3 regions of the Pseudomonas sp. No.21 genome follow, and region 1 is predicted to be linked to each of the others. Evidence: predicted binding sites of a transcription regulator. Region 1 holds the regulator's gene; each other region holds the start of a gene.
The links. The regulator FliA, encoded in region 1, starts transcription of late flagellar genes. The targets are predictions, from matches to a motif close to CTAAAGTTTNNNNNNNNNNNGCCGNTAA.

Region 1 (6,661 bases):
GCCCTGCGCCCCTGGCGGAGCCGCCGATCCCTGCCGACCTGCGCCGCGACGAGTGACCCGCAGACGGTCGGCCATTGCCGCTTCAACCCCTCTGTAAAGCCGATCCCGGCGAAGTTGGTGAGCTTCTTGCACAAGCCCTCCAGCGCGCATCCGCGCGTCAAAAGATTGAATGGGCGAGGGCTGTGTTTCGCCATTGCGTGAGGGTAGAGATTTGGATCGTTCGCAACTGATCGGCAACGTGCGCGGCAACTTCGCCAGCCTTTCCAGGGGCAACCTGGGGGTGCCGCTGCTGGTGCTGATCATGCTCGGCATGATGACGTTGCCGGTGCCGCCGTTCCTCCTGGACGTGTTCTTCACCTTCAACATCGCCCTCTCCATCGTGGTCCTGCTGGTCAGCGTCTATGCCCTGCGCCCGCTGGACTTCGCGGTCTTCCCCACCATCCTGCTGGTCTCGACCCTGCTGCGCCTGGCACTGAACGTGGCCTCCAGCCGCGTGGTGCTGCTCCACGGCCAGGACGGCCACGACGCCGCGGGCAAGGTGATCCAGGCCTTCGGTGAAGTGGTCATCGGCGGCAACTACGTGGTCGGTGCGGTGATCTTCGCCATCTTGATGATCATCAACTTCGTGGTGGTCACCAAGGGTGCCGGGCGTATCTCCGAGGTGAGTGCACGTTTCACCCTGGACGCCATGCCCGGCAAGCAGATGGCGATCGACGCCGATCTCAACGCCGGCATCATCGACCAGGTCGAGGCCAAGAAGCGCCGCGCCGAAGTCTCCCAGGAAGCCGACTTCTACGGCTCCATGGACGGTGCCAGCAAATTCGTCCGCGGCGACGCCATCGCCGGCCTGCTGATCCTGTTCATCAACCTGATCGGCGGCATGGCCATCGGCATCATCCAGCACGGCCTGACCTTCGGCGACGCCGGGCGCATCTACTCCCTGCTGACCATCGGTGACGGCCTGGTGGCGCAGATCCCCTCGCTGCTGCTGTCCACCGCCGCTGCGATCATGGTGACCCGCGTCTCCAGCTCCGAGGACATGGGCCAGCAGGTCAACCGCCAGATGTTCGCCTCGCCCAAGGCCCTGGCCGTCTCCGCCGCCATCCTCATCGCCATGGGCCTGGTCCCGGGCATGCCCCACGTGTCCTTCCTCGGCCTCGGCCTGATCGCCGCCGGCGGTGCCTGGTGGATCTGGCGCAAGGGGCAGAAGGAGAAGGAAGTGGCCGTCCAGGAAGCGCAGCGCCAGCAGGAACTGCTGCCGGCCCAGCGTGCTCCGGAGACCAAGGAGCTGGGCTGGGACGACGTCACCCCGGTGGACATGGTCGGCCTGGAGGTCGGCTACCGCCTGATCCCCCTGGTGGACCGCAACCAGGGTGGCCAGTTGCTCACCCGGATCAAGGGCGTGCGCAAGAAGCTGTCCCAGGAAATGGGCTTCCTCATGCCCTCGGTGCACATCCGCGACAACCTCGACCTGCTGCCCAACGCCTATCGCCTGACCCTGATGGGCGTCAGCGTGGCCGAGGCGGAGGTCTACCCGGACCGCGAGCTGGCGATCAACCCCGGACAGGTCTTCGGCACCCTCAATGGCATCGCCGCCAAGGATCCGGCGTTCGGCCTGGAGGCCGTTTGGATCGATGGCAGCCAGCGCGACCAGGCGCAATCCCTCGGCTACACGGTGGTGGACGCCAGCACCGTGGTCGCCACCCACCTCAACCAGATCCTGCACAAGCACGCCCACGAGCTGCTGGGGCACGAAGAAGTGCAGCAGCTCATGCAATTGCTGGCCAAGAGCTCGCCCAAGCTGGCCGAGGAGCTGGTGCCGGGCCTGGTGTCGCTGTCGACCCTGCTCAAGGTGCTGCAGGCGCTGCTGCAGGAGCAGGTACCGGTGCGCGACATCCGCACCATCGCCGAGGCCATCGCCAACGTGGCCCCGAAGAGTCAAGATCCCGCCGCTATGGTGGCGGCGGTTCGCGTGGCGCTCGCCCGTGCAATCGTGCAAAGCATTGTGGGACTAGAGCCGGAGCTGCCTGTGATCACCCTGGAGCCCAGGTTGGAACAGATATTGCTCAGTAGCATGCAGAAGGCCGGACAAGGCTCCGAGGATGGCATCCTCCTGGAGCCTGGCATGGCCGAGAAGCTGCAACGTTCCCTGGTGGAGGCGGCGCAGCGCCAGGAGATGCTCGGCAAGCAGGCCATCCTGCTGGTGGCCGGGCCGATCCGGGCGATGCTGTCGCGCTTCGCAAGGCTCGCCGTGCCAACCATGCACGTACTGGCCTACCAGGAAATACCGGACAACAAGCAGGTCACCATAGTCGCGACTGTGGGGCAGAACTAACCGAGGTCACAGGCCATGCAGGTCAAACGCTTCTTCGCTGCGGATATGCGCCAGGCCATGAAACTGGTGCGGGACGAACTGGGCGCGGATGCCTCCATCATCGGCACCCGTCGGGTCGCAGGTGGCGTGGAGATCACCGCCGCGCTCGACTATCCCATGCCGGCTCCCGCGCCGAGCAAGCCCAACCCGGCCCTCGAAGCCGAGCTGCGCCGCACCCAGGCCCGCATCGCCGAGGCCCACGCGGAGCTGAGCAACCGCGGTGGCCAGGCCGACGCCGGCAAGAACCGCCAGCTGATCGCCGACCGCTCGGAGCTGTCCCCGGAAAGCCTCGCCGCCGCCATGCGTTCGTCGCGCCTGGAGCGCCCGTCCGCCGCGCCGGTGGCCCCGTCTCCCGCCGCCGCTCCGGCCAGGCCCGCCGCACCGGCGGCCGCCGACCAGCGCAGCCTGGACGCCATGCGTTTCGAGCTCAATGGCCTGCGTGAGCTGATCGAAGTACAACTCGGCTCCATCGCCTGGGGCCAGATGCAGAGCCGCCGTCCGCAGCAGGCCGGCCTCTGGCGTCGCCTGCAGCGCATGGGCCTGTCCGCCGAACTGTCGCGGGCGCTGATGGAGCGCGTTGCCTCGGTCAAGGACCCGCGCCAGGCCTGGCGCATGGTCCTGGCCCACCTGGCCCACGCCATCCGCACCCCGCAGCAGGAGCCGCTGGAGGAGGGCGGGGTGATCGCCCTGGTCGGCCCCGCCGGCATGGGCAAGACCACCACCCTGGCCAAGCTGGCTGCGCGCTACGTGCTCAAGTACGGCGCCCAGCAGATCGCCCTGGTGAGCATGGACAGCTATCGCATCGGCGCCCAGGAGCAGCTCAAGACCCTCGGCCGCATCCTCAACGTCTCCGTGACCCACGTCGATCCGGGCCAGTCCCTGACCCAGGCCCTGGCGCCCCTGGCGCGCAAGCGCGTGGTGCTGATCGATACGGCAGGCCTGCCGGCAGCCGATCCTGCGCTTAAAATGCAGTTGGAAACGTTGGCCAGCAAAGGGGTCAAAGCCAGGAATTATCTGGTGCTGGCTGCAACCAGCCAGAGCCAAGTGCTAAAGGCGGCCTACCATAGTTACAAGCGCTGCGGTCTTTCCGGCTGCATCCTGACCAAGCTCGACGAAGCGGCGAGCCTGGGAGAGGTTTTAGGACTGGCTATCGGCCAGCATCTCCCGGTAGCCTATCTCGCCGATGGGCCCAGGATTCCGGACGACCTGCAGGTGCCCCGCAGCCACCAACTGGTGAGCCGTGCGGTCAGCCTGCAGACCCCGGAAGACCCCAGCGAAGAAGCCATGGCCGACCTCTTCGCCGGCCTGTACCAGAATCCGGCCCGCCGAGTCGGTTAGAACCCCAGCCACTCCGGATGAGTGGCACGAGCCCGCCAAGTGGCCCAGTCGACGTGAGACAAGGTGTAATAAATGGGTAGTTTGCATCCCGTACAGGTGATTGCTGTGACCGGCGGCAAGGGTGGCGTCGGCAAGACCAATGTGTCGGTGAACCTCTCGCTGGCCCTCGCCGACCTCGGTCGCCGGGTCATGCTGCTGGACGCCGACCTCGGCCTGGCCAACGTCGACGTGCTGCTCGGCCTCACCGCCAAGCGCACCCTCGCCGACGTGATCGCCGGCGAGTGCGACCTGCGCGACGTGCTGCTGCAGGGGCCGGGGGGTGTACGCATCGTGCCGGCCGCTTCCGGCACCCAGAGCATGGTGCAGCTTTCGCCCATGCAGCACGCCGGCCTGATCCAGGCCTTCAGCGAGATCAGCGACAACCTCGATGTGCTGGTGATCGACACCGCTGCCGGTATCGGCGATGCGGTGGTCAGCTTCGTGCGTGCGGCGCAGGAAGTGATAGTGGTCGTCTGCGACGAACCCACTTCCATCACCGACGCCTATGCTTTGATCAAGCTCCTCAACCGCGACTACGGCATGAGCCGTTTCCGCGTATTGGCCAACATGGCACACAGTCCACAGGAGGGTCGCAACCTCTTTGCTAAGCTGACAAAAGTGACTGATCGCTTCCTGGATGTGGCCTTGCAATACGTCGGTGCGGTGCCCTATGACGAGTCCGTACGCAAGGCCGTGCAGAAGCAGCGCGCGGTTTACGAAGCCTTCCCGCGCTCGAAGTGCGCCCTGGCGTTCAAGGCGATAGCCCAGAAGGTGGATAGCTGGCCCCTGCCGGCGAACCCACGCGGTCATCTGGAGTTCTTCGTCGAGCGCCTGGTGCAGCAACCGATCGCGGATTCGGCCATATGACACCCGCTAGTGGACTTCGTATGTACAACAAGGCACAGGCTAGGGATTCCCAGCACCAGCTGATCGAGCGCTACGCGCCGCTGGTCAAACGTATCGCCTACCACCTGCTGGGCCGCCTGCCGGCCAACGTGCAGGTGGAGGACCTGATGCAGGCCGGCATGATCGGCCTGCTCGAAGCCTCGAAGAAATACGATTCCAGCAAGGGCGCCAGTTTCGAGACCTACGCCGGCATCCGCATCCGCGGTGCCATGCTCGACGAAGTGAGGAAAGGGGACTGGGCACCACGTTCGGTCCACCGCAACACCCGGATGGTGAGCGATGCCATCCGGAAAATTGAGGCGAGAACCGGGCGAGACGCTAAAGATCAGGAAGTTGCGGCCGAACTTGGATTGAGTCTCGAAGATTACTACGGCATCCTGAGCGACACTTTGGGCAGTCGCCTGTTCAGCTTCGACGACCTGTTGCAGGACGGTGAGCATGGCGCGACGCACGAAGATACCGGAGTCACCCATCTCGAACCTTCGAATGATCTGGAAGACGAACGCTTCCAGGCGGCGCTGGCTGACGCCATCGCCAATCTGCCGGAACGAGAGCGCCTGGTACTGGCGCTGTATTACGACGAAGAGCTGAATTTGAAGGAAATCGGCGAAGTGCTGGGGGTCAGTGAATCGCGTGTGAGCCAGTTGCACAGCCAATGTGCTGCGCGTTTGCGGTCGCGGCTGGGCGAGTGGCGAGCACACTGATCGGCACGCCGGTTTTTCGATTGATCGACGCCCCCGTTATTCGGGGGCGTTTAGGACTGTACGGAGGTCGATTTGGACAAGAACATGAAAATCCTCATCGTGGACGATTTCTCGACGATGAGACGCATCATCAAGAACCTCCTGCGTGACTTGGGTTTCACCAATACCGCAGAGGCCGATGATGGCACCACCGCTCTACCCATGCTGCACAGTGGCAATTTCGATTTCCTGGTCACCGACTGGAACATGCCCGGCATGACCGGGATCGATCTGTTGCGCGCCGTGCGTGCCGACGAGCGCCTCAAGCACCTGCCGGTGCTGATGGTGACGGCCGAGGCCAAGCGTGACCAGATCATCGAAGCGGCCCAGGCCGGTGTGAATGGCTATGTGGTCAAGCCTTTCACCGCCCAGGTGCTCAAAGAGAAGATCGAGAAGATCTTCGAACGGGTCAACGGCTGATGCCAGTCGCGAGGACGCCATGGACCAGAAAGATTCCCAATCGGGAGACCTAGAGTCGACCCTGAAAAACCATGCGCGCGAGCTGGTCGAGACCCTTGAAAAAGGCAATTTCGGCGATGCCGTGCAACTCATCCATGAACTCAACAAGGTCCGTGACCGTGGGCTTTACCAGGAAGTCGGCAAGCTGACGCGCGAGCTGCACACCGCGATCGTCAACTTCCAGATCGACCCGCATCTGCCCCACGCCACCGAGGTCTCGCAGATCGCCGATGCCACCGATCGTCTCTCCTACGTGGTGAAGATGACGGAGAAGGCTGCCAACCGGACCATGGACCTGGTGGAGGAGAGCGCGCCGCTGCTCAACGGGTTGGGCGACGAAGCCCAGAGCCTGGGTGAGGAGTGGGGCCGCTTCATGCGTCGGGAAATTGGCGCGGATGCCTTCCGCGACCTGGCCAAGCGTATCGAGACCTTCCTTGCTCGCAGTCAACGCGACACCGAGCAGCTTTCGTCCAGAATGAACGACATCCTTCTCGCTCAGGACTACCAGGACCTGACGGGGCAGGTGATCAAGCGCGTTACCCAGTTGGTCACCGAAGTCGAGAGCAATCTGGTGAAACTGGTACTGATGGCCAGCGACGTCGATCGTTTCGCCGGCATCCAGCACGACCGTGCGGAGCTCGTGGCTGAAAAAGAAAAACAAAAAGAGCCTTCCAGGGGTGAAGGTCCGCAGATCAATGCCGATAAGCGTGATGATGTCGTGTCCGGTCAGGTCGATGTCGATGATCTGTTATCCAGCCTTGGATTCTAGGGAGCAACCGAATGAGCTTCGACGCCGATGAAG
Region 2 (6,661 bases), on a different contig from region 1:
CTGGGTGATCTCGAAGAGGATCTGGTCCTTGAACTTGCGCAGCTCCGGGTTCTCGTCGACCTTGTTCTGCAGTTCCTGCAGCAGCATCTCGAGACGCTCCTTCTCGATCTGGTCGGCCAGGGTCTCGACCTGCTTGGCGTCGACCTGCTGGTTGGTCGAATCGATGGCCGCTTCCTGCGCGTCGGGCGCGTCCTTGAGTTCCGGATTGAGCGTGCGATCAGGTGCCGGCGTCGGCGTGCCGCCGAGGTCGATCACATAGGGGCTGGCGCTTTCGGTGAAGCCGATGGGGTCCTGGAAGTAGCCGGAAATGGCCTTCTTCTGCTCGGGCGTCGCCGAGGACATCAGCCAGAGCACCAGGAAGAACGCCATCATCGCCGTGGCGAAGTCGGCGAACGCGATCTTCCACGCACCGCCGTGGTGCCCCGCCGCGTACTTCTTGACGCGTTTGACGATGATCGGCTGGTTGTTGTCCATGACTCAGTCTTCAGCTACCGCGCACGGCCTGCTCGAGCTCGCTGAAGCTCGGCCGGTGCGCAGGGAACAGGACCTTGCGCCCGAACTCCACCGCCAGCGAGGGCGGCATGCCGGAAGCCGATGCCACCAGGCAGGCCTTGATGGCTTCATAGACGTTGAGTTCTTCCTTGGCGTCGTGCTCCAGGGACACGGCAAGGGGGCCGAAGAAACCATAGGCCGCGAGAATACCGAGGAAGGTACCCACCAGGGCCGCGCCCACGTGCTGCCCCAGCGCCGACTGCTCGACCTGGCCGAGCAGCGCCATGGTCACCACGATGCCCAGTACCGCCGCCACGATGCCGAAGCCCGGCAGGCCGTCGGCGATACGGTTGACCGCATGGGCCGGATGCTCGAACTCCTCCTTCAGGCTGCCCAGCTCCATGTCGAACAGGCCTTCCAGTTCGTGGGGCGCCATGTTGCCGGAGGACATGATGCGCAGGTAGTCGCTGATGTAGGCGACCATGCCCGCGTCCTTGAGGATCGCCGGGTACTTGCTGAAGATCGGGCTGGCCGCCGGGTCCTCGATGTCGGCCTCGATGGCCATCATCCCTTCACGGCGGCTCTTGTTGAGGATTTCGTAAAGCAGGCGCAACACTTCCAGGTAGAACGCGTGGGTAAACCGCGAGCCGAACATCTTCAGCGACTTCTTCAGCACATGCATGAAGGTGCTGCCCGGGTTGGCCTGGAGGAAGGCCCCGAGCGCAGCGCCACCGATGATCAACACCTCGAAAGGCTGTATCAGGGCACCAATCTTGCCGTGGGAAAGGACATATCCGCCGAGAACGGTGGCGAATACGACGATGATGCCGATTATTTTTGCCATAAAGTGAGACTTGAAGGGTCAGTAATAGGGTTATGAAAACAACCCTTCTAATTATCGGAACTTATGCGCCAGACTATAGCCAGTTAAGGCGAAAAGCCAGTTTGGCTCAACCCGCATGAAGACGCAGATGGCCCTACCACGCACCCTCGACGCCTGGATCAAACAACTGGATGGCGTCCGTCTACCGATCCCGGCCGAGAGTCACGAACGGGTGCGAAGGGCGCTGGGCGACAGCCGCCGTTCCATGCGCGAGATCGCCGACCTGATTCAGGATAGTCCCGCCCTGGCCCTGAGCATCATGCGCGAGGCGAACCGCTCCGGTTCTTCCCTCGACAGCCCGGCAGAAAGCCTCGAAGTCGCCCTCACCCGCCTTGGCCTGAAACGCTCGGAAGAGCTGCTCGCGCGCCTGCCCGCCGTCGACGAAGCCAACATTCCCCCGGCGCTGCGCCAGTTGCAGCTCATCAGCCAGCACGCCTCGCAGCAGGCCAGCGGCCTGTTCGCCGCCCGCCTCGCACGCCTGTGGCAGGAAATCCACTGGAACAGCCTGCTCTTCCTCTCACCGCTGTGGCCGCTGCTGGCGTTGCACCCGCACCTGTTCGCCGCCTGGGAAACCCGCGTCATCGTCCGCGGCGAGCCGGCGCTCAAGGTGGAAGTCGAACTCCTCGGCGTACCGCTGCTCAAGCTGTGCCAGGCCCTGGCCGAGCACTGGAAGCTGCCGGACTGGATCACCTACGGCTACCGCCTGCTCAACGCCGACCGGCGCATGCTGGTCAAGGCCTTGCACATCGCCCGCGACAACGAACACCCGTTGCACCAGCAGCAACTGCTCGACGCCGATCCGGCCCTGCGCCGCTGGCTCACCCAACCCGGCAACACGGTCCTGCTGGCCAACGGTCTGGCCGTCTCCGCCCACGACTCCTGGGCCTGCGACCACAGCCTGCGCTGGCAACGCCTGACCGGCCTCTATATGCAGCTGCCGCTGACCGAGTTGCAGCAGCTCATCCACCAGCACGCCGTGGACAGTGCCCGCAAGCACGCCCGCAGCGACCTCTGGCACCCTGCACAAGCGCTGATCTGGCCCTGGGACTGCAGCCGCTGGCCGACCGAGGAAGTGAAACCGACGCCGCCTCCTGCCGCCGCACTGACCGAGTGGCGCCAGCATTGTGGCCAGTTGCTCAAGGAGCCCAGCGCCTTCGCCAACATCGTCCAGCTCACCGCCTGCGCCCGCGATGCGCTGGCTGCCTGCGGCATGCGCCGCTGCCTGATCCTCCTCGCCGACCGCACCCAGAGCAGGCTGACGGTGCAACAGAGCGCCGGCCTGCCCAAGGAGGCCGCCAGCCTGGCCCTGGACCCCGCGCAGAGCCAGGTGCTGCGCCGCCTGCTCGCGCAGCCCGGGCAACTGCGCCTGACGCCGGAGAACGCCGCGCAGTACTCGGCGCTGTTTCCCGGCAACCTCAAGGCCTTGTTCCCCGCCGACCACCTGTTGCTGCGCTCCATCCCCGCCAATGGCCGGGTCGCGCTGCTGGTGATCGCCGACCAGGGCGGCCAGCCCTTCGCCGACGTGAGCCTCCAGGCATTCGGAAAGACGGTGCAATGCATCGAGCGCGCCCTGACCAGCTTTGCCACGCGCGGCCGCTGACCTTTCCGCTACAATCCGCCTTTTTTCACCCATCCCCGGAGTCTTCAATGTCCGCCTTTACCGGCTTGCCGCTGGTCATCGAACCGGCCGACCTGGCAGCGCGACTCGATGCGCCCGACCTGATACTGGTGGACCTGACCAGCGCCGCGCGCTACGCGGAGGGCCACATTCCCGGAGCCCGCTTCGTCGATCCCAAGCGCACCCAGCTCGGCCAGCCCCCCGCGCCCGGCCTGCTGCCCGCCAAGGCCGACCTCGAAGCCCTGTTCGGTGAACTGGGCCAGCGCACCGACGCCACCTACGTCGTCTACGATGACGAGGGCGGCGGCTGGGCCGGCCGCTTCATCTGGCTGCTGGATGTGATCGGCCACCGCCGATACCACTACCTGAACGGAGGCCTGCACGCCTGGCTGGCCGATGGCCGCGAGACCTCCACCCAGGTCCCGGACGCGGACGGTGGCCCGCTGCCGCTGGTGATCCACGACGAACCCACCGCCACCCGCGAGTACCTGCAAGGCCGTCTCGGCGCCGCTGACCTCGCCATCTGGGACGCCCGTGGCCCCGGCGAATACGCCGGCACCAAGGTCCTGGCGGCCAAGGGTGGCCACATCCCGGGCGCGGTGAACTTCGAATGGACCGCCGGCATGGACCCGCAGCGCGCCCTGCGCATCCGCGAGGACATCGCCGAGATCCTGCAGTCGCTCGGCATCACACCGGACAAGGAAATCGTCACCCACTGCCAGACCCACCACCGCTCCGGCTTCACCTACCTGGTGGCCAAGGCGCTGGGCTATCCCCGCGTGAAGGGCTACGCCGGCTCCTGGTCGGAGTGGGGCAACCACCCGGATACCCCTGTCGAGGCCTGAGCCTCCGGTAAACAAGGAACACCCATGAAAGAACGCCTGTTCATCATCAGCCAGTACCTGCTGCCCCATCACCTGCTCTCGCGCCTGGCCGGTTGCGTGGCGGAATGCCGCGTGCGCTGGTTCAAGAACGCCTTCACTGCCTGGTTCGCCCGACGCTACCAGGTGAACATGAGCGAGGCCCTGGTCGAGGACCTCACCGCCTACGAGCACTTCAACGCCTTCTTCACCCGCGCCCTGAAAGACGGCGCACGCCCGCTCGACCCGACGCCTGGCGCCATCCTCTGCCCTGCCGACGGTGCGGTCAGCCAGCTCGGTCCCATCGAGCACGGTCGCATCTTCCAGGCCAAGGGCCACAGCTTCAGCGTCCTCGAACTGCTGGGCGGCGACGCCGAGCGTGCGGCGCCCTTCATGGGCGGTGACTTCGCCACCATCTACCTGTCGCCGCGCGACTACCACCGCGTGCACGCGCCGCTCGGCGGCACCCTGCGCGAGATGATCTACGTGCCGGGGCGCCTGTTCTCGGTGAACCAGAGCACCGCCGAAAACGTGCCCGAGCTGTTCGCCCGCAACGAGCGCGTGGTCTGCCTGTTCGACACCGAGCGCGGCCCGATGGCCGTGGTGCTGGTGGGCGCCATGATCGTCGCCTCCATCGAGACGGTCTGGGCCGGCCTGGTGACGCCGCCCAAACGCGAGCTGAAGACCTTCCGCTACGATGAGGCCGCACGGGCACCGATCAGTCTGGAAAAAGGCGCGGAACTGGGCCGATTCAAGCTGGGCTCCACTGCCATCGTGCTCTTCGGGCCTCAGCAGATCCGCTGGGCCGAAGGCCTCGCCGCCGGCAGCGCGGTCAGCATGGGCGAGCTTCTCGCCCTGCCCGCACAGGCCTGATGAACCGGGCGGGCCGGGTGGAACGCAAGCCTGCGACCGAATGTCCAACCGTGCAGGGCAGCCATCCCGGCCCGTCGCCCATCCACTGGCAGCACTTGGCCACACCAGCCCCGCGATGGGCTGCGATGGGCAAGGGATGCTGCTAGAGTGCGAGTGAATTTACCGTACGTCTCGCCCGGCGCAGTTGGAGCATTCGAGCTACATGGACAAACAGAGTCCCCACCTGTTATTGCGTGTTCCTACTCCGAACAAGCAGAACCTGTCCTTCTGCGACGCCACCCCGCGTGACCTGAAGCGTTGGATATCCGGCCTGCCCAAGGCCAACCTCGGCGAGACCGCACGCCAGCTCTACCAGGCCCTGGTGGAACTCAACCAGCTCGTCACTGCCAGCGACAACCGCCTGCAACTGCTCGAGCTGCTGCGCCCCGAGGTGTACTACGTCTGCCAGCACCTGGAGCGCCACTTCCTCAACCAGGCCATCGTCCTCGACGAGCGCCCGCGCAAGGTCGCCAACCTCTGCCAGGCCCTGCAGAACCACCTCGCCATCGGCTACAAGCAGATCGTCGCCCATGAGTCGGCGCGTCAGTCGAAGGAGGGCGCGCAACTGCTGACCATCGCCCTGCAACGGGCCATGCACAGCCTCAATGGCGCGCTGATCCGCGCCAGCCAGCTCTACTGTCCGGTGCCCGAGGGGCTGTGGCTGGAGCTGCACCAGCTCTACCAGATCGCTGCATCCCGCCAGGCCCAGCGCGCCATCATCCGTGACAACCTCGCCCGCCATACCGACGGCCTCAGCGTCGAGCAGACCTACCTGGTCGCGCTGCTGCTGGGCTGCGCGCGCTGCAACCAGATGCGCCAGAACAACATCGCCCGCCTCGCCGAAGTGCTCGAGCCCTGGAGCAGCCTGGTGCGCCTGCAGCCCGGCGACGCCCCCTCGACGCTGTTCGCCGTCGCCACCCAGGTGGATGGCCCGCCGCGCTACAAGTCGCTGTTCCAGGACAACGAGCTGCACAACCTGCTGGGCATCGACCCGCTGCCGCTGGTGGATGCGATCAAGGAATACCTGCTGCTGCCCAGCGAGAATCGCGAAAAAGCCCGCCTGCTGCTGCCGGAAGGCATCAGCCTCGACCTGCTTCAGCACCTGAGTTCAGCCTGGGGCGATATCTCCGAGCGCACCTTCCAGCGCAACCCGGGCCGCGGCAATCTCACGCTGTGCATCGGCATGAGCGCCCTGCACTTCTTCATTTCCGGCAGCAAGCCGTTCAGCGAGGTCCTCAAGCTGCCGGTCGAGATCGGCCAGGCCGTGTTCAAGCCGATCAACAAGGACGAGGGCGATGTCTGGGGCAATGCCTTCGACGCCCAGCCCAACCAGAACTGGGAAGCCGGCCTGCCCTACGAGGAAATCCAGTACAGCAAGCCCGTGGTCAGCGGCGACACCTCGCCGCAGCACGCGCCCGCCGCCCCCAGTGCGGAAAGCTACCCGACCTTCGCCCTGTCGATTGTCAACCACAGCCCCGGCGGCTACTGCCTGAGCTGGCCCAAGGAAGTCCCGAGCCAGCTGCAGGCTGGTGAACTGCTGGGCATCCAGGACGGCCCCGGCCAGGGCTGGAGCGTCGCCGTGGTGCGCTGGATCCGCCAGGTACGTGGTGGCGGCACGCAGATGGGCATCGAGCTGATCGCACCCCACGCCCAGGCCTGCGGCCTGCAACTGCTGCGCAAGGCCGACCAGCACAGCCACTACCTGCGCGCCTTGCTGCTACCCGAAATCAGCGCCATCTCGCGCCCCGCCACCCTGATCACGCCGCGCCTGCCTTTCCAGGAGGGCAACAAGGTGCAGATCAATATCCACGGCAAGGAGCGTCGTGCCGTGCTCACCAGCCGCCAGACCACCACCGGCAGTTTCAGCCAGTTCGAATATCGCGCGTTCGAGCAGGA
Region 3 (6,661 bases), on a different contig from region 1:
TTGCCGCCATTGCCCGCCGCGAAGTTGTCGGTGCTGCCTTCCAGCAGCCAGGTGCCTTCGGCGATCTGCCGGGGTTGCAGGGTGTAGTCCAGCTCGGCGCGGGACAGCAGCGGCAGCACGACGAGGAACACCAGCACGAGCAGGCGCATGCCTAGAGCCCCCCTTCGAATTCGTTGCCGTTGTTGTCGCGCAGCCACAGGCGCGCGCCTGCGTGGCCCTTCACGTCCAGGCTGAGGGTGGGGTTCTCGGCCACGGCCGGGAACAGCTCCAGGGTCGCCAGGGGCTTGCCGTCGGCGTCGCGCAGTTCGGCCTGGTTGAGGAAGAACTCGGGGATGCCGCCCACCAGGCCGTTGTCCATGGGGTGGTCGACGCGCAGGCGCAGGCGTTCGTCGCCCCCCAGGGGAAAGCGCGCGGCGTGGATCTGCCCCAGGCGGTCCTCCCAGCCCGGTTGCGCGCGCACCACGCTGGGCGCGGTGCAGCCGCCGCCGGCGGCGTCGATCCAGGCCGAGCCGATGTGCCACACACCGTCCTCGGTCAGCGCCGCCGCGCGGATCGGCGTGGCCTGCTCGATGCGGATGCGGATCGCCACCACCGGCAACACGGCATCGCCGGGGCGGAAGTCGAACACCCGGGGAATGGGGTTGAGCTCGGCCCAGGCCATGAGTCGCGTCACCTTGCCCGGCAGCGCCCGGGCGTCCACCTGGATCGGCACCTGGCGGGCGTCCTCGGCGAAGGGCGGCGCCAGCAGCTGAACGCGGTCGTCGAAGACGTAGGGCGCGCCGTCGAGGATGCGCTGGTGGTGGAAGTCCCACATCACCGAGGGCATCGGGTCCTTGCCCGGGTCGGGGGCGGCGAGGGCCTGGGCACCCAGGCACAAGCCCAGCAGCAGCGTGGTCAGGTGGCGCATGGCGGTTCTCCCTGGCAGGCCGGGGCCCACCTCATTGCACGTCCTGGTAGAGGCCGGGCAGCTCGTAGGTCAGCCCGTAGCGGGCGTAGAGGGCGGCCAGCCGGCCATCGCGGACCATCGCCTCCACCTCCATGTCCAGCGCGTTGGAAAGCTGGCGGTTGGACTCGTGCACCGCCATGCCGATGTCCCACAGGGGCTGGCCGAGGTTGGGATAGGTGGTGTCGGAGGACTTCAGCGCCGGGTCGGCGGCCTCGTGCAGCAGCCACTGCAGCTCGCCGCGCAGGGCCATCACCGCATCCACCTCGGCGCCCTGCAGGGCGGCGAAGGCGGCGGCCGGGCTCGGGTAGTGGCGGGTGTTGGCGCTGAGCTGGCCGTTGAACACCGAGGTCAGGTAGAAGGACGGCACGCTCTCCAGCTCGACGCCGATGGGGTGCAGGCGGAACACGCCGATGCTGTCCACCACCGGCAGGCGCCGGGCGTCGTGCACCAGGTGCCAGCGCTCGCGCTGGTAGGGGGCGAAGATCACCACCTGCTCGTTGACCAGCTCGCCCACGTCGTTGCGCCGCGCCGTGTAGTCGCGGTCGTAGGGCACGCGCAGCATCAGGTCCGCGAGCAGTTTGGGGCGCAGGTAGTGGCCCTTCCAGATGTAGTTGCGCAGGTCGTCGTCGAGCTTCTCGCCGGGGGTCACCCAGATCAGCTCGGCCTTCAGCCCCAGCGCTGCGGCCAGGGCATTGGCCAGGTCGACGTCGACGCCGCGGGCCTGGCCGTCCTGCTGGAAGCTGTAGGGCGGGAAGTTCTCGTAGACCGCGACCTTGAGCACCCCCGAGGCGAGGATGTCGTCATAGGGGCGGACCTGCGCCTGCGCCAGCGGCAGGCACAGCAACCAGCACAGCAGGGCGAGCAGGCGCATGGCGATCACTCTTCGACGTGGACGCTTTCCAGGTAGGAGCGGATGGCCCAGAGCGCTTCCTGGCTGAGGAAGTCGGCCATCTTCGGCATGTACACCGCGCCGTCGCGCACCGCGCCGTTGATCACGCGCTCCTTGAACCACTCGTCGCCGTCGGCGCTGATTTCGAGCAGGCGCAGGTCGGGGGCGATGCCACCGGACTTGGCTTCCAGGCCGTGGCAACGGGCGCAGTTCTGGTTGTAGGCCGAGGAACCGATCTCCACCGCCAGGGCGTTCTTCTCATAGGGCGCGCGGTAGGGGTTGGTGTCACGCCATTCCTTGCCCAGGGGCTCCAGGCCATCGGTGTTGACGGCCTGCGGCACGACATCGCCATGGGCCAGGGCAAGACCGGTGAGGCTCAGACCGGCAAGGAACATCAGGCCACGCAGGGCGTTCTTGTTATTCATGACTTCCATCCTCTTCGAGATGCTGGGCAAGGCGAACGCTCGGCAGGAGCGTGGTGACGAGGATGGTAAGGAGCGCCCGATCAGGGCCGAATGCTGCTTTGGTGGCCGCGCCCTACTCCCTTGGTAGCAAGCCGGGCGGAGGTGTATCGAGGCGCTTTGGCAGCACTTCCAAGTCATGCCCGCACTGGGAAGTTTTCCCGGCAAGCGCGGGAGTTTTTCCGTATCCCGCAGGCGGTGGCGCTTCCAGTATTCGAAGCGCCAGGACGCCAGGTGGCGCACTGGTCCACAACGACCACGGGAACCGCACACATGACAACAAGATCGCACCCCCAACCCGCCAGCCCGCTCAGCCTCGCCATCAAGGGCCTCCTGCTCGCCGGTGGCCTCGCCGCCAGCGCCAGCGCCTTCGCCGCCAACGTGACCTGGGAAGACATCGCCAACGACCATGTCTCGGTCAAGGACGTGCTGCAGTACGGCATGGGCACCAACGCCCAGCGCTGGAGCCCCCTGGCCCAGGTCAACGACCAGAACGTGTTCAAGCTGGTGCCGGCCTGGTCCTACTCCTTCGGCGACGAGAAGCAGCGCGGCCAGGAATCCCAGGCGATCGTGCGCGACGGTGTGGTCTACGTCACCGGCTCCTATTCCCGCGTGTTCGCCCTTGACGCCAAGACCGGCAAGCGTCTGTGGGTCTACAACCACCGCCTGCCCGACGACATCCGCCCCTGCTGCGACGTGGTCAACCGCGGCGCCGCCATCTACGGCGACAAGATCTTCTTCGGCACCCTGGACGGCCGCCTGGTGGCGCTGAACAAGGACACCGGCAAGGTGGTGTGGAACAAGAAGTTCGGCGATCACACCGCCGGCTACACCATGACCGGCGCCCCGACCCTGATCAAGGACCAGAAGACCGGCAAGACGCTGCTGATCCACGGCAGCTCCGGTGACGAATTCGGCGTGGTCGGCCAGCTCTACGCCCGCGACCCGGACACCGGCGAAGAAGTCTGGATGCGCCCCTTCGTCGAGGGCCACATGGGCCGCCTCAATGGCAAGGACAGCACCCCCACGGGCGATGTGAAGGCGCCCTCCTGGCCGGACGACAAGAACTCCCCCACCGGCAAGGTCGAGGCCTGGAGCCACGGTGGCGGCGCCCCCTGGCAGAGCGCCAGCTTCGACGCCGAGACCAACACCATCATCGTCGGCGCCGGCAACCCCGGCCCCTGGAACACCTGGGCGCGCACCGCCAAGGGCGGCAACCCCCACGACTACGACAGCCTCTACACCTCCGGCCAGGTGGGCGTGGACCCGAGCACCGGCGAGGTGAAGTGGTTCTACCAGCACACCCCGAACGACGCCTGGGACTTCTCCGGCAACAACGAGCTGGTGCTGTTCGACTACAAGGGCAAGGACGGCAAGGTGGTGAAAGCCACCGCCCACGCCGACCGCAACGGCTTCTTCTATGTGGTGGACCGCACCAACGGCAAGCTGCAGAACGCCTTCCCCTTCGTCGACAACATCACCTGGGCCAGCCACATCGACCTGAAGACCGGCCGCCCGGTGGAGAACGAAGGCCAGCGCCCGCCCCTGCCCGAGCCGGGCCAGAAGCACGGCAAGGCGGTCGAGGTCTCCCCGCCCTTCCTCGGCGGCAAGAACTGGAACCCGATGGCCTACAGCCAGGACACCGGCCTGTTCTACGTGCCGGCCAACAACTGGAAGGAGGACTACTGGACCGAGGAGGTGAACTACAAGAAGGGCTCCGCCTACCTGGGCATGGGCTTCCGCATCAAGCGCATGTACGACGACCACGTCGGCAGCCTGCGCGCCATGGACCCGACCACCGGCAAGGTGGTGTGGGAGCACAACGAGCACCTGCCGCTCTGGGCCGGCGTGCTGGCCACCAAGGGCAACCTGGTGTTCACCGGCACCGGCGACGGCTTCTTCAAGGCCTTCGACGCGAAAACCGGCAAGGAGCTGTGGAAGTTCCAGACCGGCAGCGGCATCGTCTCCCCGCCCATCACCTGGGAACAGGACGGCGAGCAGTACATCGGCGTGACCGTCGGCTACGGCGGCGCCGTGCCGCTGTGGGGCGGCGACATGGCCGAGCTGACCAAGCCGGTGGCCCAGGGCGGCTCGTTCTGGGTGTTCAAGCTGCCGAGCTGGGACAACAAGACCGCCAGCCGCTGACCCTCCCCGGCGCGCCTGCGGGCGCGCCGACTCCCCTGCCACGCACCAGGAGCCGTCATGAACTACCTGCCCATGTTCCTTCCCCTGCTGATGCTGGTCGTCGGGCTCGCCTGGGCCCAGGCCCCCGCCCCGCAAGCCGAGGCCACCCCCGAGGATGCCGTCCGGGTAATCGGCGGCTGCCGCCTGGAGCCGGAAAGCCAGTGCCCCGGCGCCGACCTGCGCAATGCCGACCTGCGCAACCTCGACCTGCACAAGATCAACCTGGCCGGGGCCGATCTTTCCGGCGCCGACCTGCGCCACGCCAACCTCGACCTGGCCAACCTGGAGAAAGCCCGACTGGTGGGCAGCAACCTGACCCGCGCCAGCCTGCAGCAGAGCAACCTGCGCCTGGCCAACCTCAGCGGCGCCCGCCTGGTGGCGGTGCAGGGCTGGGGCCTGTTCGGCCAGGGCGCGCAGTTCAAGGGCGCCGACCTGACCGCCGCCTACTTGGAGTTCGCCCGCCTCTCCGGCGCCAGGCTGCACGACGCCAACCTCAGCGCCGCCGACCTGGAAATGACCTGGCTCAGCCGCGCCGACCTCAAGGGCGCCCACCTCAACGACGCCAACCTGCAGGAAGCCAAGCTGGGCGACGCCAACCTGGAGAACGCCGACCTCAGCGGCGCCCGTCGCCACTACGCGTCGTTCCAGGGGGTGAACATGGAAGGCTGCCGGGAATGCCCGGTGGATTGGGAAAAATGATGTTCGGGCGGGGCGCGTCTACACTTTTCAAGCCGCGCCCCGTCGAATTGTTCGCCAGCCCCTTAAGAAAGTACCGGCAGGGCCGATGCGCTGACCAAGCAGTTCCACACTCTCAGCCAACGGGTTCCGACCATGTTCAACACGCGCTTGAAAAAGGAGCTGGAGCACCTTCGGGAGGAAAACGCCCGAGCCCAGCAGATCAAGGAATCCATCTTCCAGGAAATGCTGGTGATGGAGATCGACCTCCAGGGTCGCATCCTGTCCGTCAACGAAAACTTCCTCAATGTGCTGCAGTACCGCAGTGACACCATCATCGGCCGCACGCTCGAAGAGCTCATCCCCCAGACCTTCCACCGCGACCCCAACTACCTGAAGATGCGCCAGGGCCTGGCCAACGGCGAGCACTTCAACGGCGCGTACCGGCTGCTCCGCGGCGACGGCCGCGAGGCCTGGCTGCGCTGCATCTGGCAACCGATACGCGATGGACGCGGGCAGATCCAGAGCGTGGTGGTGTGCGCCAACGACCTGACCCGGACCATCGAGACCGCCAAGGAGCACGAAGGCCTGATCAACGCCCTGCTGCGCTCCACCGCCGTCATCGAGTTCAACCTCAAGGGCGAGGTGCTCAACGCCAACCAGCGCTTCCTCGATGCCATGGGCTACCGCCTGGAGCAGATCAAGGGCAAGCACCACAGCGTCTTCTGCGATCCGGAGGAGTCCAGCTCCGCCGGCTACCGGGAGTTCTGGGCCAAGCTGCTGCGCGGCGAGTTCGTCGTCGGCCGCTTCAAGCGCATCGACGCCCACGGCCGCGATGTCTGGCTGGAGGCCTCCTACAACCCGGTGCACGACACCAACGACCAGCTCTACAAGGTGGTGAAGTTCGCCACCGTGATCACCGACCAGGTGAACCAGGAGCAGGCCGTGGCCGAGGCGGCGAACATCGCCTACAGCACCTCCCAGCAGACCGACGCCACCGCACAGAAAGGCGCCTCGGTGGTCAGCCAGACGGTCAACGTCATGCGCCTGATCACCAACCAGGTGCAGGAAGCGGCCGAAGGCATCGAGGCGCTGGACAAGCAGTCGCAACTGATCAGTTCGATCATCAAGACCATCAGCGGCATCGCCTCGCAGACCAACCTGCTGGCCCTCAACGCCGCCATCGAGGCGGCCCGCGCGGGCGAGCAGGGCCGCGGCTTCGCGGTGGTCGCCGACGAAGTGCGCCAGCTGGCCGGGCGCACCAGCCAGGCGGCCGAGGAGATCGTCGAGGTGGTGCAGCAGAACCAGAGCCTGGCCCAGGCGGCGGTGGACAGCATGTCCAGCAGCCGCCAGCACGCCGAGCAGGGGCTGAACCTGGCCAACGAGGCCGGCTCGGTGATCGTCGAGATCCAGGACGGCGCCCAGCGCGTGGTCAGCGCCGTGGGGCAGTTCGCCAGCCAGCTGAAGACCTGAGGTGGAATAGCCTGGCGGGGGCTGTGGGAGCGG

Region 2: the regulator FliA is predicted to act here: its motif matches at 1,388-1,415, upstream of motA (flagellar motor stator protein MotA).
Region 3: the regulator FliA is predicted to act here: its motif matches at 5,241-5,268, upstream of ACYJSS_RS30345 (methyl-accepting chemotaxis protein).

The regions. Positions count from the first base shown of each region.
Region 1 covers NZ_BAAJNO010000014.1:100,664-107,324, forward strand. The annotation lists gene flhB (flagellar biosynthesis protein FlhB) at 1-56, shown strand, start outside; gene flhA (flagellar biosynthesis protein FlhA) at 212-2,335, shown strand; gene flhF (flagellar biosynthesis protein FlhF) at 2,351-3,712, shown strand; gene fleN (flagellar synthesis regulator FleN) at 3,785-4,618, shown strand; gene fliA (RNA polymerase sigma factor FliA) at 4,615-5,361, shown strand; gene ACYJSS_RS25770 (chemotaxis response regulator CheY) at 5,446-5,820, shown strand; gene ACYJSS_RS25775 (protein phosphatase CheZ) at 5,840-6,628, shown strand; gene ACYJSS_RS25780 (chemotaxis protein CheA) at 6,640-6,661, shown strand, end outside.
Region 2 covers NZ_BAAJNO010000002.1:389,765-396,425, reverse strand. The annotation lists gene motB (flagellar motor protein MotB) at 1-474, opposite strand, end outside; gene motA (flagellar motor stator protein MotA) at 485-1,336, opposite strand; gene ACYJSS_RS04495 (HDOD domain-containing protein) at 1,452-2,975, shown strand; gene rhdA (thiosulfate sulfurtransferase) at 3,023-3,838, shown strand; gene asd (archaetidylserine decarboxylase) at 3,863-4,726, shown strand; gene ACYJSS_RS04480 (molecular chaperone) at 4,929-6,661, shown strand, end outside.
Region 3 covers NZ_BAAJNO010000028.1:9,264-15,924, reverse strand. The annotation lists gene ACYJSS_RS30375 (quinoprotein relay system zinc metallohydrolase 1) at 1-149, opposite strand, end outside; gene ACYJSS_RS30370 (quinoprotein dehydrogenase-associated SoxYZ-like carrier) at 152-907, opposite strand; gene ACYJSS_RS30365 (substrate-binding periplasmic protein) at 939-1,817, opposite strand; gene pedF (cytochrome c-550 PedF) at 1,823-2,260, opposite strand; gene exaA (quinoprotein ethanol dehydrogenase) at 2,570-4,441, shown strand; gene ACYJSS_RS30350 (pentapeptide repeat-containing protein) at 4,499-5,179, shown strand; gene ACYJSS_RS30345 (methyl-accepting chemotaxis protein) at 5,312-6,628, shown strand.